DNA from 3 places in the Agrobacterium larrymoorei genome. Region 2 is predicted to be linked to each of the others. Evidence: predicted binding sites of a transcription regulator. Region 2 holds the regulator's gene; each other region holds the start of a gene.

What was found. The regulator PhoB, encoded in region 2, activates phosphate uptake and scavenging genes when phosphate is short. The targets are predictions, from matches to a motif close to TGTCATNNANCTGTCAT.
Region 1: CFBP5473_RS00605 (alkaline phosphatase) is a predicted target of PhoB. The motif match lies at 2,800-2,816, and genes of this name have one in related genera.
Region 3: CFBP5473_RS03310 (YdcH family protein) is a predicted target of PhoB. The motif match lies at 2,267-2,283, and genes of this name have one in related genera.

The regions. Positions count from the first base shown of each region.
Region 1 covers NZ_CP039691.1:124,439-129,025, reverse strand. Annotated here, with positions in the region: gene CFBP5473_RS00615 (ABC transporter ATP-binding protein) at 1-360, opposite strand, end outside; gene CFBP5473_RS00610 (hypothetical protein) at 363-827, opposite strand; gene CFBP5473_RS00605 (alkaline phosphatase) at 986-2,743, opposite strand; gene dnaK (molecular chaperone DnaK) at 3,093-4,587, shown strand, end outside.
Region 2 covers NZ_CP039691.1:2,835,106-2,839,692, forward strand. Annotated here, with positions in the region: gene phoB (phosphate regulon transcriptional regulator PhoB) at 1,520-2,203, opposite strand; gene phoU (phosphate signaling complex protein PhoU) at 2,335-3,048, opposite strand; gene pstB (phosphate ABC transporter ATP-binding protein PstB) at 3,141-3,956, opposite strand; gene pstA (phosphate ABC transporter permease PstA) at 3,972-4,587, opposite strand, start outside.
Region 3 covers NZ_CP039691.1:722,607-727,193, forward strand. Annotated here, with positions in the region: gene CFBP5473_RS03295 (tetratricopeptide repeat protein) at 1-362, opposite strand, end outside; gene CFBP5473_RS03300 (thiamine phosphate synthase) at 371-1,024, opposite strand; gene CFBP5473_RS03305 (sulfite exporter TauE/SafE family protein) at 1,130-1,894, shown strand; gene CFBP5473_RS03310 (YdcH family protein) at 2,030-2,206, opposite strand; gene CFBP5473_RS03315 (YdcH family protein) at 2,443-2,646, shown strand; gene purE (5-(carboxyamino)imidazole ribonucleotide mutase) at 2,660-3,160, shown strand; gene CFBP5473_RS03325 (5-(carboxyamino)imidazole ribonucleotide synthase) at 3,157-4,248, shown strand; gene ykgO (type B 50S ribosomal protein L36) at 4,375-4,500, shown strand.

The DNA.
Region 1 (4,587 bases), 260 kb from region 2:
CTCGGCATGCGCTTGCGTCATGGAGCGCGAGAGCTGCACCGGCAGCAGTACATTTTCCATGGCGGAGAGCCCTGGCAGCAGATGAAACTCCTGCATGATGAGGCCGACATTTTCCCCGCGCCAGCGGTCGCGCTGCGTTTCAGTCAGCGTCTCTATGGCCTTTCCGCCCCAGGAAACGCTGCCTTCCCGAATACGCTCGAGGCCGGTGACGATATTGACCAGCGTGCTCTTGCCGGAACCGGAGGCGCCGGTCACGGCAATCTTTTCCCCGGCGGAAAGCTGCAGAGAGTCTACAGCAAGAACGGGCGTGCCGAGCCCGGAATAACGAACCGAGAGCCCGGAAATGGTGAGGGATAGCATCGTCAGGATACTCGATATTCGGCGTCGCGAATGCGAACGAGACTGACGAAACCCGTTTCCGGGTCCGTCCAGGAGCCGCGCTCCAGCTTGCCGGTTACCTCGATGGTGGTGCTTGGCTGCACGAAGGTCTGTTTCTCGGAGAGATACACCACGACGATATTGTCCGGCCAGTCCGCATCCGAGGAGCAGAAAGGGCAAAGCGCCATCGGAATTTCGGTCAGCACGAAGAAGGAGGCTTCCGCTTTCAATGGCGGCGCCATGAAGCCTTTCATGCTGATTTCCTTGCCGGTCAGCTGCTTGAGCTTGTCGGAAAATTCAAGGCCCAGAACACCGATCTTGCCATACATCTCATCGAAGGTCAGCGACGAAGCCGAGGCCATGGCCCGCCCGCTGCTCAGCATCAGCGCTCCCAGCCCTAGGGCTTGTAGCGATTGCCTGCGCGTCAACAGAGAAAAAGGTTTCGTCATGACGATCTCCTGTTCGGCTGGGTGGCATGTCGTGAAAATGGATAAAGTAATCTGGACACAAACATTGGATGATACAAAAAGTAAGGCGTGTAAGGTGCTTTAAACGGTAACGATCCGGCCCGCTGAGCGAGCCGGATCATCGAATGTGTCAGATGCTGTTACTGCGTCTGCTTGGCACCAAGGGCAAATGTGTCGGCCAGTACGCGGTAGACGTCGCTCTGTTCCATGTAACCCTTGAACCCTTCCGAGCCGGGACCGGTGGACTGCAGAACGATATCGTCCACGGCGTGAACGCCGCTATCGCCGTCCTTCGGAATGTTACCCTGTACGAATACTGCGCCGGGGACATTCTTGTAGGCTTCGTTGGCGACATATTCCTTCTTCTCGTTCTGGATAGCCGGAACGAAAGGACCGTCCATCTTCGGGCGGAAGGTTTCATAATGGTCAGGACCATTATTGGCATTCAGGAAGAGGCGGCGCGAAACGTCGATACGGTCAGGATAACCGTCGCCATCCTTGTCCTCGTAGTTCGGGAAGCCAGCCTCGGCATAGGTGCCGACCTTGGCACGCATTTCATCGCCTGGCTTTTCATCGTCAACCGTGCCGATGATGGAAACGCCGTGCGCATGGTCACCCGTGACGACGATCAGCGTGTCGGGGTTCTTTGCCGCAAACTCGCGGGCAACGCCGATAGCCTTGTCGAATTCGATGGTTTCGACAACGGCGCGGTCCCAATCCAGCGGGTGAGACATCTTGTCGATGTTCGCCGCTTCGACCATCAGGAAGAAGCCTTCCGGGTTCTTGGAAAGCTCGCCTAGCGCGGCTTGGGTCATGTCGACCAGACCAGGCTGATTCGGGAACCTGTCGACGGTGCCTTTCTTGAGGAACTTGCGGTCGAGAAGCGTGTCCATGTTGCCGGTGTGGAACAGACCGAGCAGCTTTCCGGTGTTGGAACCTTCAGCCTTCTCAAGCTCGCTCTTGTCGGTCGCCAGCGTGTAACCGGCATCCTGGAACAGCTTGATATATTCCTTATCGTCCTTGCGCTTGGAGCCGGGAACGTCCTTGCCGAGGAAGTAGGCGGAACCGCCGCCCAGCACCACGTCCGGCTTCACGTCGAACATCATGGTGGTGATTTCAGCCTTGTCGCCGCGCTTGCGTGTGTGGGAAACGATGGCCGCAGGGGTTGCGTCCTGCAATTCGGATGTCGTGACGATGCCGATGGACTTCTTCGTCTGGCGGCGCAGGGCTTCACCAATCGTCTCTACCTTCGGGTCATCGAAGCTGGAAGGCGTGCGATCGCCGTAAACGCCGAGTGCGTTTACCGGTGCCTTGTGGCCCGTCATGTAGGCGGACATGGTGTTGGCGCTGTCGGTGGCGATTGCTTCGGTGGAAGACGTGCCGATGAACGCCATGCGGTCCATCTCGTCCATGTTGAGGCGGCCGTTCGCCTTACCCTCGGTCATGCCTTTCGACATGATGCGGGCGGCGGTGCGATGAGCGACAGAAAGTCCGTCACCAAGAAGGAAGATGATGTTTTTCGCCTTTGGAGTTTCCGCAGTGGCGTAAACCGTCCATGTCACGTCCTTCTTTTCCGATCCGGCAGACACTTCGACCTTATACTCGCCAGCCTTGGCGATCTTCAGGCCGCGGAGAATGACGGCAGAGCCGAGGACCTTGTCTTCCTTACCCTTTTCTTCCGCTACGAACTGTACGTCGGAGCCGAAGACGGTCTTGTAATCCTGGCCGTTGACGGTGATCTTCACGTCTTCAGCCTTGATGACGTTCTTAAATTCAATTTTGAAATCGAATGGGGATCCGCTGAGAATAGTGGCGCGATCCAGCGGATAGACGGTTGCGGCCTGTGCGGCACCGGCGAGAAATGTCGTCGTGACGAGTGCTGCGATAAGTTTGCGCATGAGAACCTCTAAGGAGTGGCATTTTCTTGAAAACGCCTTCGCTATAGGCAGGCTGCATGACAGATACATGACGGTTCAGGCGAATCATCATGGCTCATACAACCCGGTTCACCTCGCGCCCTTGCAGCAAAGGCGTTGCGCTGCCGCATAATCCTCTTCTTCGCTGCTTCATTTCTTTCTTTTTGCTGCTCTCTCACCCGTCATCCGCCTTGCAGCGGCAAAAATCGCTCCTTATATACGCCGCAGAACAGCAGAAATGCTGACAATTCGGCAAGACCATCCAAGTCAAGGATACGTCAATGGAATGCCTCCCGGGGTTCCGACGTCTCGCTTCAAGGAGAGAAGAAAAATGGCAAAAGTAATCGGTATCGACCTTGGCACGACCAACTCCTGCGTCGCAGTGATGGACGGCAAGGACACTAAAGTTATTGAAAATGCGGAAGGCGCGCGCACGACCCCTTCCATGGTCGCATTCAGCGACGATGGTGAGCGTCTGGTCGGTCAGCCGGCAAAGCGCCAGGCCGTCACCAACCCGACCAACACGCTCTTCGCAGTCAAGCGCCTGATCGGCCGCCGCTATGAAGACCCGACCGTTGAAAAGGACAAGGGCCTCGTTCCGTTCGAAATCGTCAAGGGCGATAACGGCGATGCGTGGGTTCAGGCTCAGGGCAAGGGTTACTCCCCGTCGCAGATTTCCGCGATGATCCTTCAGAAGATGAAGGAAACCGCTGAATCCTACCTCGGCGAAAAGGTCGAGAAGGCCGTCATCACCGTTCCCGCATACTTCAACGACGCCCAGCGTCAGGCCACCAAGGATGCAGGCCGCATCGCTGGTCTCGAAGTTCTGCGCATCATCAACGAGCCGACGGCTGCAGCTCTTGCTTACGGTCTCGACAAGAAGGACGGCAAGACCATCGCCGTTTACGACCTTGGCGGCGGTACCTTCGATATTTCCGTTCTGGAAATCGGCGACGGCGTTTTCGAAGTAAAGTCCACCAACGGCGATACCTTCCTCGGCGGTGAAGACTTCGACATGCGTCTGGTCGAGTACCTTGCTGGCGAGTTCAAGAAGGATCAGGGCATCGACCTGAAGGGCGACAAGCTTGCTCTGCAGCGCCTGAAGGAAGCTGCCGAAAAGGCAAAGATCGAACTGTCTTCTTCGCAGCAGACCGAAATCAACCTGCCGTTCATCACCGCAGATGCGACCGGTCCGAAGCACCTGACGCTGAAGCTGACCCGCGCCAAGTTCGAAAGCCTGGTCGATGACCTCGTGCAGCGCACGGTCGCTCCCTGCAAGGCAGCCCTTAAGGATGCCGGTGTTTCCGCTTCCGAGATCGATGAAGTCGTTCTCGTCGGTGGCATGAGCCGCATGCCGAAGGTGCAGGAAGTCGTCAAGCAGCTGTTCGGCAAGGAGCCGCATAAGGGCGTGAACCCTGACGAAGTCGTTGCCATGGGCGCTGCCATTCAGGCAGGCGTTCTGCAGGGCGACGTTAAGGATGTTCTGCTTCTCGACGTGACGCCTCTGTCCCTCGGCATCGAAACGCTGGGCGGCGTCTTCACCCGTCTGATCGACCGTAACACGACGATCCCGACCAAGAAGAGCCAGACCTTCTCGACCGCTGAAGACAACCAGTCTGCCGTGACCATCCGCGTTTCGCAGGGTGAGCGCGAAATGGCTGCCGACAACAAGTCGCTCGGTCAGTTCGACCTCGTCGGCCTGCCACCGGCACCACGCGGCGTTCCGCAGATCGAAGTCACCTTCGATATCGACGCCAACGGTATCGTGCAGGTTTCCGCCAAGGACAAGGGCACCGGCAAGGAACAGCAGATCCGCATTCAGGCAT
Region 2 (4,587 bases):
CGTTCGGCTCTTTCGGCAGAGCCGCAATCCTCTTGCCACGGCTGGCATAACCCGGATGGCAAGGGTTAAAAACCTTGCCGGAGAACCGGTCGGACTTGATCAAGGCCCAACCCTTCCCATCCGGGTGCGATGATGGTTGCCCGCCATCGCCCTGCCAGTTCAGCCACACCTGCCTTCGAGGATGCGGGCGCCGAACATCTCGTACAGCCCGCAGTCCCGATCCGTTCTCCGCAAGGCTCCCACTCGCCAGCACGTTTCGAGTGCTGGCCAGATGGTTGCCTTACGATCCGTCCGTTCACCTTTTCGGGGTGAACGCGGCAGATGCAGCGTCTTCCTGTGTACCGCCTGACTTTCGCTTCTATCTTCATGATCGCGTTCGACCATGAGACGATGAGCTGTCGGTACGCCCGGCGGCGAAATCCTGACGGATGGATCGAAACCCGACAGCCGTTGTTCGCACCGCCGCTTGTCGATCCGGCCAGGTCGGGCATCGGGAGAACTGCGCCAGCCGGTCCGAAACCGACGCCATGTCCTCCTCCCGTTGCCGCCGGGGGGATTGCTGCTCGACCCTGGGAATGGAGAGGCCGCGTAACCTCCTCACCCCCAGCACCGACCCCGCCTCGCCGCAACGCCTTGCGGTGTATCCGCGGCGGGATGAGGGGGAGTGTACGGGTGGTTTTGGGGGTGGGGAAAAATGTTGGGGGGATTTTTTTTTTGAAAAATTCTTTATGCTGGGATTTGTCCCATTACGGGGCGGGTCACTATTGGGCGTGCTGATGCGGCCGTAATTCGGCAACAAGGCTAAGGCACCCACTGCCGTCATCCTCGGGCTTGGCCAGCTGCTGTCCGGTTTAAACTGGGCGGCTAGTTTGGAACGAGAACAGCTGCCCCACCCGTCACCCCGCACTTGATGCGGGGTCCAGCAGACGCGCGTCTGCGCGTCGAAAAAGTCTTTCAGACCAAAGACTTGGTCTGGCTGGATCCCGGATCAAGTCCGGGATGACGGAAGTGGGGCTGCACTTTCGCCACCCCGCAGCAAACGCGGTCAAAGCGTGTCCCAACCGGATTTCAAGGATGGAACTGCAATGCATTCAAAGCCTTGCCGCGCATCCGCACATCCGCACATCCGCACATTTAAACCGGACAGCGGTGGGCTTGACCCGAGGATGACGCGGGTGGGGTGTGCGTTGGTGGGCAGAGGTTACCCCTCACCAAGAAAACCTAGGACTTCGCTTTGCGAAGTCGAGGTTTTCTATCCTCTCCCACAGGGGGAGAGGAAAAGACCGCACCGTTTCTACCCCATCTTCGCGTTTACGATCCAGTAAAAGCGGCGCCGCGGGTTACCTCTCCCCCTGAGCTTGTCGAAGGGGTGGGAGAGGAAGAAAAATCATGATCTTAGCTTTAGCTAAGTCATAGATTTTTCAGGTGAGGGGTTGTGCTTCGACCGCGAACTCGCAAAAGGCAAGTGGTCACGTCCGAGGATGGCGATGGCGGTTGGAATGAGTGCCAAAGACCGCAATCACGCTTCCATCGAATATCCAGCGCCGCGCACCGTGCGGATGACGTCCTGCATGCTGGAGAAGTTGAGGGCTTTGCGGAGGCGGCCGACGTGGACGTCTACGGTGCGTTCGTCGACGTAGATATCGTGGCCCCAGACGCCGTCCAGCAGTTGCGAGCGGGAGAAAACGCGGCCCGGCGAGGTCATGAGGAATTCCAAGAGGCGGAATTCGGTTGGGCCGAGGCGGACTTCGCGGCTTTTGCGGTGGACGCGGTGGGTTTCGCGGTCCAGTTCGATATCGCCGCATTTGAGCACTGAAGACAGCACTTCCGGCTTGGCGCGGCGCAGCATGGCTTTGACGCGAGCCATGAGTTCCGGTGTGGAGAAGGGCTTGACCACATAATCATCCGCGCCGGTGGCCAGTCCGCGAACGCGTTCGCTTTCTTCGCCGCGGGCGGTCAGCATGATGATCGGCAGGCGCTCGGTTTCGGGGCGCATGCGCAGACGGCGGCAAAGCTCGATGCCGGAGACGCCGGGCAGCATCCAGTCGAGGATCAGCAAATCCGGCGTGCGTTCCTGAAGGCGAATTTCCGCCTCATCGCCGCGCGGGATCGTATCGACGTCATAACCTTCGGATTCCAGATTGTAGCGAAGAAGAACGCTAAGGGCCTCTTCATCTTCGACAACTGCAATTTTAGGCACCATTGGCTTCAAACTCCGCCAGTCTTCTCTGGAGCGTCAGTCCCCCCGGACCCATGATGACGCTCCAGCGTGTTGATCCAAGCATCGAGCCTTTCGAAGACCTTCCCGATCTTTCCAAGCCGATGCTGCAAAACTTATTCCGTGACAGCGCCGAGCGTGTTGGAGCTATCGTCCTTCGGGCGCTCGCCTTCCGGCTGGCTGCCGGTCGTCATGTAGTAGATCGTTTCGGCGATGTTGGTGGCGTGATCGCCGACGCGCTCGATGTTCTTGGCGCAGAACAGAAGATGCGTGCAGGTGGTGATGTTGCGCGGATCTTCCATCATGTAGGTCAGGAGCTCGCGGAAGAGCGAGGTGTACATGGCGTCGATTTCCTCATCGCGCTCGCGGATGGCCTGAGCCTTTTCCGCAGAACGGGTGGAGTAGACATCCAGCACTTCTTTCAGCTGCACGAGCGCGAGTTCGGAGAGATGCTCTAGGCCACGGGCGAGCTTGCGCGGAACGCCGGTTCCGGCAACCGCGATCACGCGCTTGGCAGTGTTCTTGCCGAGATCGCCGACGCGCTCCAGATCGGCTGCGATACGCAGCGAACCGATGATTTCGCGAAGGTCGGCAGCCATGGGCTGGCGCTTTGCGATGGTGACGATGGCCTTATCGCCGATTTCACGCTCGGCATGATCGAGGATCGTGTCGTCGGAGATGACTTTCTGGGCAAGAGCCGCATCGGAATTGACCAGCGCACGCACGGCATCGGCGCACATCTGTTCGGCCAGACCGCCCATTTCAGCGATACGGCGGGTGAGGAACTTCAGCTCTTCATCATAGGCTGACATGATATGGGAATTTGTCATGTTCGAATTCTCCGGTTTCGAAACGCCTTGCCGCAAGCCCACCTTCTGGGCTCGAGCGGCTGGCGCGGTGTGATGACGTCACTCGTGGCTGATCAGCCGAAGCGACCCATGATGTAATCCTGGGTGCGCTGGTCATCCGGGTTGGTGAACATCTTGTCCGTATCGTTCTCTTCCACCAGGTGGCCGAGGTGGAACATGGCCGTGCGCTGCGAAACGCGGGCGGCCTGCTGCATGGAGTGCGTGACGATGACGATGGTATAGTTGGCGCGAAGCTCGTGAATGAGCTCTTCCACCTTGGCCGTCGCAATCGGGTCGAGTGCCGAGCAGGGCTCGTCCATGAGGATGACTTCCGGCGAAACGGCAACGGCGCGTGCGATGCACAGACGCTGCTGCTGACCGCCGGAGAGACCCGTGCCGGATTCGTGCAGGCGATCCTTGGCTTCGTTCCAGAGACCAGCCTTCTGCAGGCTCTGCTCCACGATCTGGTCCATATCCGCCTTGTTGCGGGCGAGACCGTGGATCCGCGGGCCGTAGGCGATGTTTTCGTAGATGGACTTCGGGAACGGGTTCGGCTTCTGGAACACCATGCCGACGCGGGCGCGAAGTTCCACGACGTCGATGGACGGATCGTAGATATCGTCCTGATCCAGCGTGATCTTGCCGGTGACGCGGCAGCCATCGATGGTGTCGTTCATGCGGTTGAGCGTCCGCAGGAAGGTGGACTTGCCGCAACCAGAAGGGCCGATGAGAGCCGTTACCGTGTTTTCGCGAACATTGAGGTTCACATCGTAAAGGGCACGCTTTTCGCCGTAATAGACGGAAACGTCCTTGCCGATCATCTTGTACGAAACTTCATTCATTTTCTTGTCCAGCGCCTTTTCAACTGCTGCTTCCGACAACATGTTCATAGTTCGGTTCTCCCTCTACCAACGACGCTCGAAGCGGCGGCGCAACAGGATTGCTCCAACATTCATGACGAGGAGGAACAGAAGCAGGATGATGATAGCGCCAGATGTCCTTTCGACAAAGGCGCGTTCCGCTTCGTTCGCCCACATGTAAATCTGCACCGGCAGCGCCGTGGACGGGTCCATGGGCGTCGTCGGATAGTTTGCGACGAATGCGACCATGCCGATGAGGAGCAGCGGTGCGGTTTCGCCGAGGGCGTGCGCGAGGCCAATGATGGTGCCGGTCAAGATACCGGGCATGGCGAGCGGCAGCACGTGATGGAAGATGGTCTGCATCTTGGATGCACCGAGACCGAGAGCCGCAGCACGGATGGATGGCGGCACGGCCTTCAGGGCAGCGCGGGTGGCGATGATGATGGTCGGCAACGTCATCAGGGTCAGCACCAGGCCGCCGACCAGCGAGGCCGAGCGCGGGAAGCCCATGAAGTTGATGAAGACCGACAGGCCGAGCAGACCGTAAACGATGGAAGGTACGGCGGCCAGGTTGTTGATGTTGACTTCGATGAGGTCCGTCAGGCGGTTCTTCGGCGCGAATTCTTCCAGATAGATGGAGGCTGCGACGCCGATGGGCAGC
Region 3 (4,587 bases), 860 kb from region 2:
TTCTCCTTCGGCAGCGGCGGAAGCTCGGCACCCATTCGCTGGTAAACGGTCACGCCCTCGGAAGGCTGCAAATCCTTCTGTTCACCACCTGCCACACGGCCCTTGCGAATGGGTTCCGCCCCGTCATCCGCAGGCCGGGAAAGAACCTCCGGTCCTTCCTTCACCGCCGGTCCGAAGTCCGTATCTTCCTCTTGTGCCGCCTCATTGTCGGGCGCCTGCGGTTGCAGGCCCGGCAGGAGTTCAGGCTGCGCCTGCTGCGGTGCAGGTGGCTGCCCCTGCGCCAACGCATGAAGCGGCGTGATGGCAAATGCCATCACGAGCGCTGAAGTGGAGAGTGAAAAACGAAGCAAGCGAGCGATCATCGCCTGTATCAACCGTCAAACCGTGGCGCTTTTTCGTCAAGCAATGCATTCGCTTCCGCCACGGCCTGCGCGGGCCCGCCCGCATGGCCGAAGACGGCCTGACGCAGTGCCACGAATTCGACGCCGCTTTCCGCAACAGCCACGACGGATGCTACATCCGAACCGCCCATGACGATGGCGGGAATTTCGATCATCGAGGCCCACCATTCGCCGAGTGCCACATTCTTCGGGTGCGGTTCCGGCTTGATATCGCCTTCCAGCTTGCCGAAGAAAATATAGTCGGGACCGATTTCGCCAAGCTCCAGCGCCTTGTGGCGATCATCCGCATTGCCGCCGCCGACGATGAGCTTGGGCGTGAATTTCTCCACGGCTTCTTCCAAAGGCTCCACGCCGCCCGCAATATGCAGGCCATCCGCCTTGGCGCGGCCCGCGACGCGCGTGTCTCCGGCAACGAGTGCCGCGGCACCCGCTTCCTGCACGATTGCGACCAGCCTTTCTGCGCGCTTCTGGAACGCACCATCGTCCAGGCCATATTGCGGAATGATGACGGATGAGACGTCGCCGCCACGCAGTGCATCTTCCAGCGCCTTGGCCTGAGCGTCTGCATCGTCGTTTTCGGGAACGATCAGAACGAGGCGGCAGCGATCTTCAGCAGAGCTCATGATTTTTCCATTTCCGGCAGAAAGAACGCTTCATCGCCAATCTGCACTCGTTTTCATATTCCATTTCCGATAAACCGGACTGGCAAAAGGATCAACAGTCGATACATGCAGCTCGATTTCCATTTTTTCCTCGTCGCCATCCCCGCAGTCATCCTCGTCGGCCTGTCGAAAGGCGGTCTGGGCGGCGCTTTGGCCCTGATGGGCGTGCCGCTGCTGGCACTTGCGGTGCCACCGGTTCAGGCCGCCGCGATCTTCCTGCCGATCCTGATCGTCATGGATTTGGTGGCTCTATGGGCATGGCGCAGCTATAATCATCGCGAGACGCTGCTGCTCATGCTGCCCGGCGCACTTGCCGGTATCGCGCTGGGCTGGGCCACATCGACGCTGATCTCGCCGAATGCGATGCGCCTCGTCGTGGCGACTGTCACAATCCTCTTCGTGCTGCGATATTTCTATGAGACCTTCCGCGCCCGTCGTGGGCAGGAAATCGCGCCAAAGCCGCAGCGACCGGCGGCGGCCACGCTCTGGTCCAGCCTTTCCGGCTATGCCAGCTTCGTTGCCCATGCAGGCGGCCCGCCGTTCCAGATTTACGTGCTGCCGCTGAAGCTCGATCCCAAGACCTATACCGGCATGAGCGTGCGCTTCTTCGCCATCATGAACGCGATCAAGCTTATCCCTTATTTTGCGCTGGGCGCGCTGGATTCCACCAACCTCACCACATCCGCCACCCTTCTGCCGGTGGCGATGCTCGCCACATTCGCGGGCGCAAAGGTGGTGAAATACATGAAGCCAGCCGTTTTTTATCCGCTGATGTACACGATGGCGTTTTTTGCCGCGCTCAAGCTTCTGTGGGACGGCTTGCCGTTCTGAGGCGCTCGGCTTTTTTTAAAAAACACCTCCAAGAAAAGCGAAAGGTTCTGACCGCATCTGCGATCAGAACCTGAAGGTTATGGCTGTTTCTCAGGCGTTAATGACGCCGCGCAGCCTGAATGTTGTTATTGAAAATCAATGTCTCGTGGTTGATTTCAGCCTTTGCAATTCATCCTTCAGGCGTAGTTTTCTGCGTTTTAGCTCCGCAATCTCATGATCGTCAGACGACGGGGAAGCAAGAATACTTTCGAGCTCTTCCTCCAGAGCGCCGTGTTTCTTTTCGAGCGATGCGATATGAGCCTGAATGGTCATGCGGCACGTCCTTCCTTGTTGAACCTACCTCCAGTTCTCCATCACTGGAGTTTCAGGTTTACGACAGCAATGTGACATGGAAAGACCGGTTTGTCGAAGGCGAAATCGAGGCAATAGTTGGGCAAAATGGTCGCAAGGGAAACTTCCCGTTACCATCAATTGGTGGTACAGGCACGGATGAGCGATAACAAACATGCCGGATGGCGGTCCGGTTGCATCACAATGGGGATGAAGAGATGCCCGATCAGGAACAGGCGGACGTTCGGCTTACACTGGCACGGCTGAGGCAGGAGCATGAGGACTACGACACCGCGATCAACGCGATGATCCAGACCAATTGCGATGCCCTGCGCATTCAGCGAATGAAGAAAAAGAAGCTGGTTATCAAGGACAAGATGACTCAGATCGAAGATCAGATCATCCCGGATATCATTGCCTGACAGGAGAGGCCGCTTGAGCACCGAAACCCCGCCCGTCGCCATCATCATGGGTAGCCAGTCCGACTGGGAAACCATGAAGAACGCCGCCGATACGCTGGATGCGCTGGATATCGAATACGAAGCCCGCATCATTTCCGCCCATCGCACGCCCGAACGCATGTTCAATTTTGCGACAGGCGCGCGTGACGAAGGCTTCAAGGTCATCATCGCCGGTGCCGGTGGTGCAGCCCACCTGCCGGGCATGACCGCATCGCTGACGCCGCTTCCCGTTTTCGGCGTTCCGGTCCAGTCCAAAACCATGTCGGGTCAGGACAGCCTCTATTCCATCGTGCAGATGCCAGCAGGCATCCCCGTCGGCACACTCGCCATCGGTCGCGCCGGTGCCGTCAATGCGGCCCTGCTTGCCGCAGCGGTTCTGGCTTTGTCGGACGAGGACCTTGCCGACCGGCTGGACGAGTATCGCGCCCGCCAGAGCGCAGCCATTGCTGAATATCCATCGGACAATGCGCAATGAAGACGGGAACGATCGGTATCATCGGCGGCGGCCAGCTTGGCCGCATGCTGGCCATGGCCGCAGCCCGCCTCAACTTCCGCACCGTCGTCCTGGAGCCGCAGGCAGACTGTCCGGCAGCACAGGTCTGCAATCGCCAGATCGTCGCCGCTTACGATGACGAGAAGGCTCTGGCCGAACTTGCAAGCCTTTGCGATGTGGTCACCTACGAATTCGAAAACGTGCCCGTCGTTGCCGCCGAGACGCTGGCCGCCTCCGTGCCGGTTTACCCGCCCGCACAGGCGCTCAGCGCCTCTCAGGACCGGTTGACCGAAAAGCGCTTCCTCAATGATTGCGGCATTCCCACCGCCGATTTCCGCGCCGTGGACGATCAGGCCGGGCTCGAAGCGGCACTCGCCGATTTCGGCGGCAAGGGCGTGCTGAAGACCCGCCGCATGGGCTATGACGGCAAGGGCCAGCGTGTTTTCAAGGGTGGCGAGGATTTGACCGGCGCTTATGCCGCCCTCGGAAACGTGCCGCTCATTTTGGAAAGCTTCGTGCCTTTCGAGCGGGAAATTTCGATCATCGCCGCCCGTTTTCAGGATGGCACTGTCACCTGTTACGATCCTGCGGAAAATGTGCATCTGAACGGCATTCTGCACACCTCCACCATTCCCGCACAGCTTTCCGATGCGGCGAAAGCCGTGGCCATCGAGTCGGCTGAAAAGCTGCTAGGCGCATTGAATTATGTCGGCGTGGTCGGCATCGAATTCTTCGTCTTGGCCGATGGCTCGCTGGTTGCCAATGAAATGGCGCCACGCGTGCACAATACCGGCCACTGGACGGAAGCGGCCTGCGTCATTTCGCAGTTCGAGCAGCATATCCGTGCCGTTGCCGGGCTTGCACCCGGCAGCACCGCCCGCCATTCGGATTGCGTAATGACCAATCTCATCGGCGCCGATATGGATGATGTGCCCGCCTGGCTGCAGAAAAACGATTGCCTCGTGCACCTTTACGGCAAGACGGAAGCGCGCGCGGGCCGCAAAATGGGCCACGTCACGCAACTCTTTCATGCCGGAAACCTTAGGCTTTCCCGGCAAAATGTTGGTTGACGTGTTGACAGGCAGGGGCTGACAAGGTATCTGCCTGCCAACCGAAAAAGGCGCGCCCTCGTTGCGCGCTTTTGATTGTTTAGATTACGCGTGGCGAAATGCCTCGCCAAACTGCGGACCAGAAAAATGAAGATCAAGAACTCGCTCAAAGCGCTTAAGGCTCGTCACCGCGACAACCGTCTGGTTCGCCGCAAGGGCCGCGTATACATCATCAACAAGCAGAACCCACGCTTCAAGGCTCGTCAGGGCTGATTGCGGGTCGCATGTCGTCTGTTTCAGTTGAGACGGATCACATTGTTGATAGCAAACAAAATTTGATTTCATAATTGGCGCATGCAG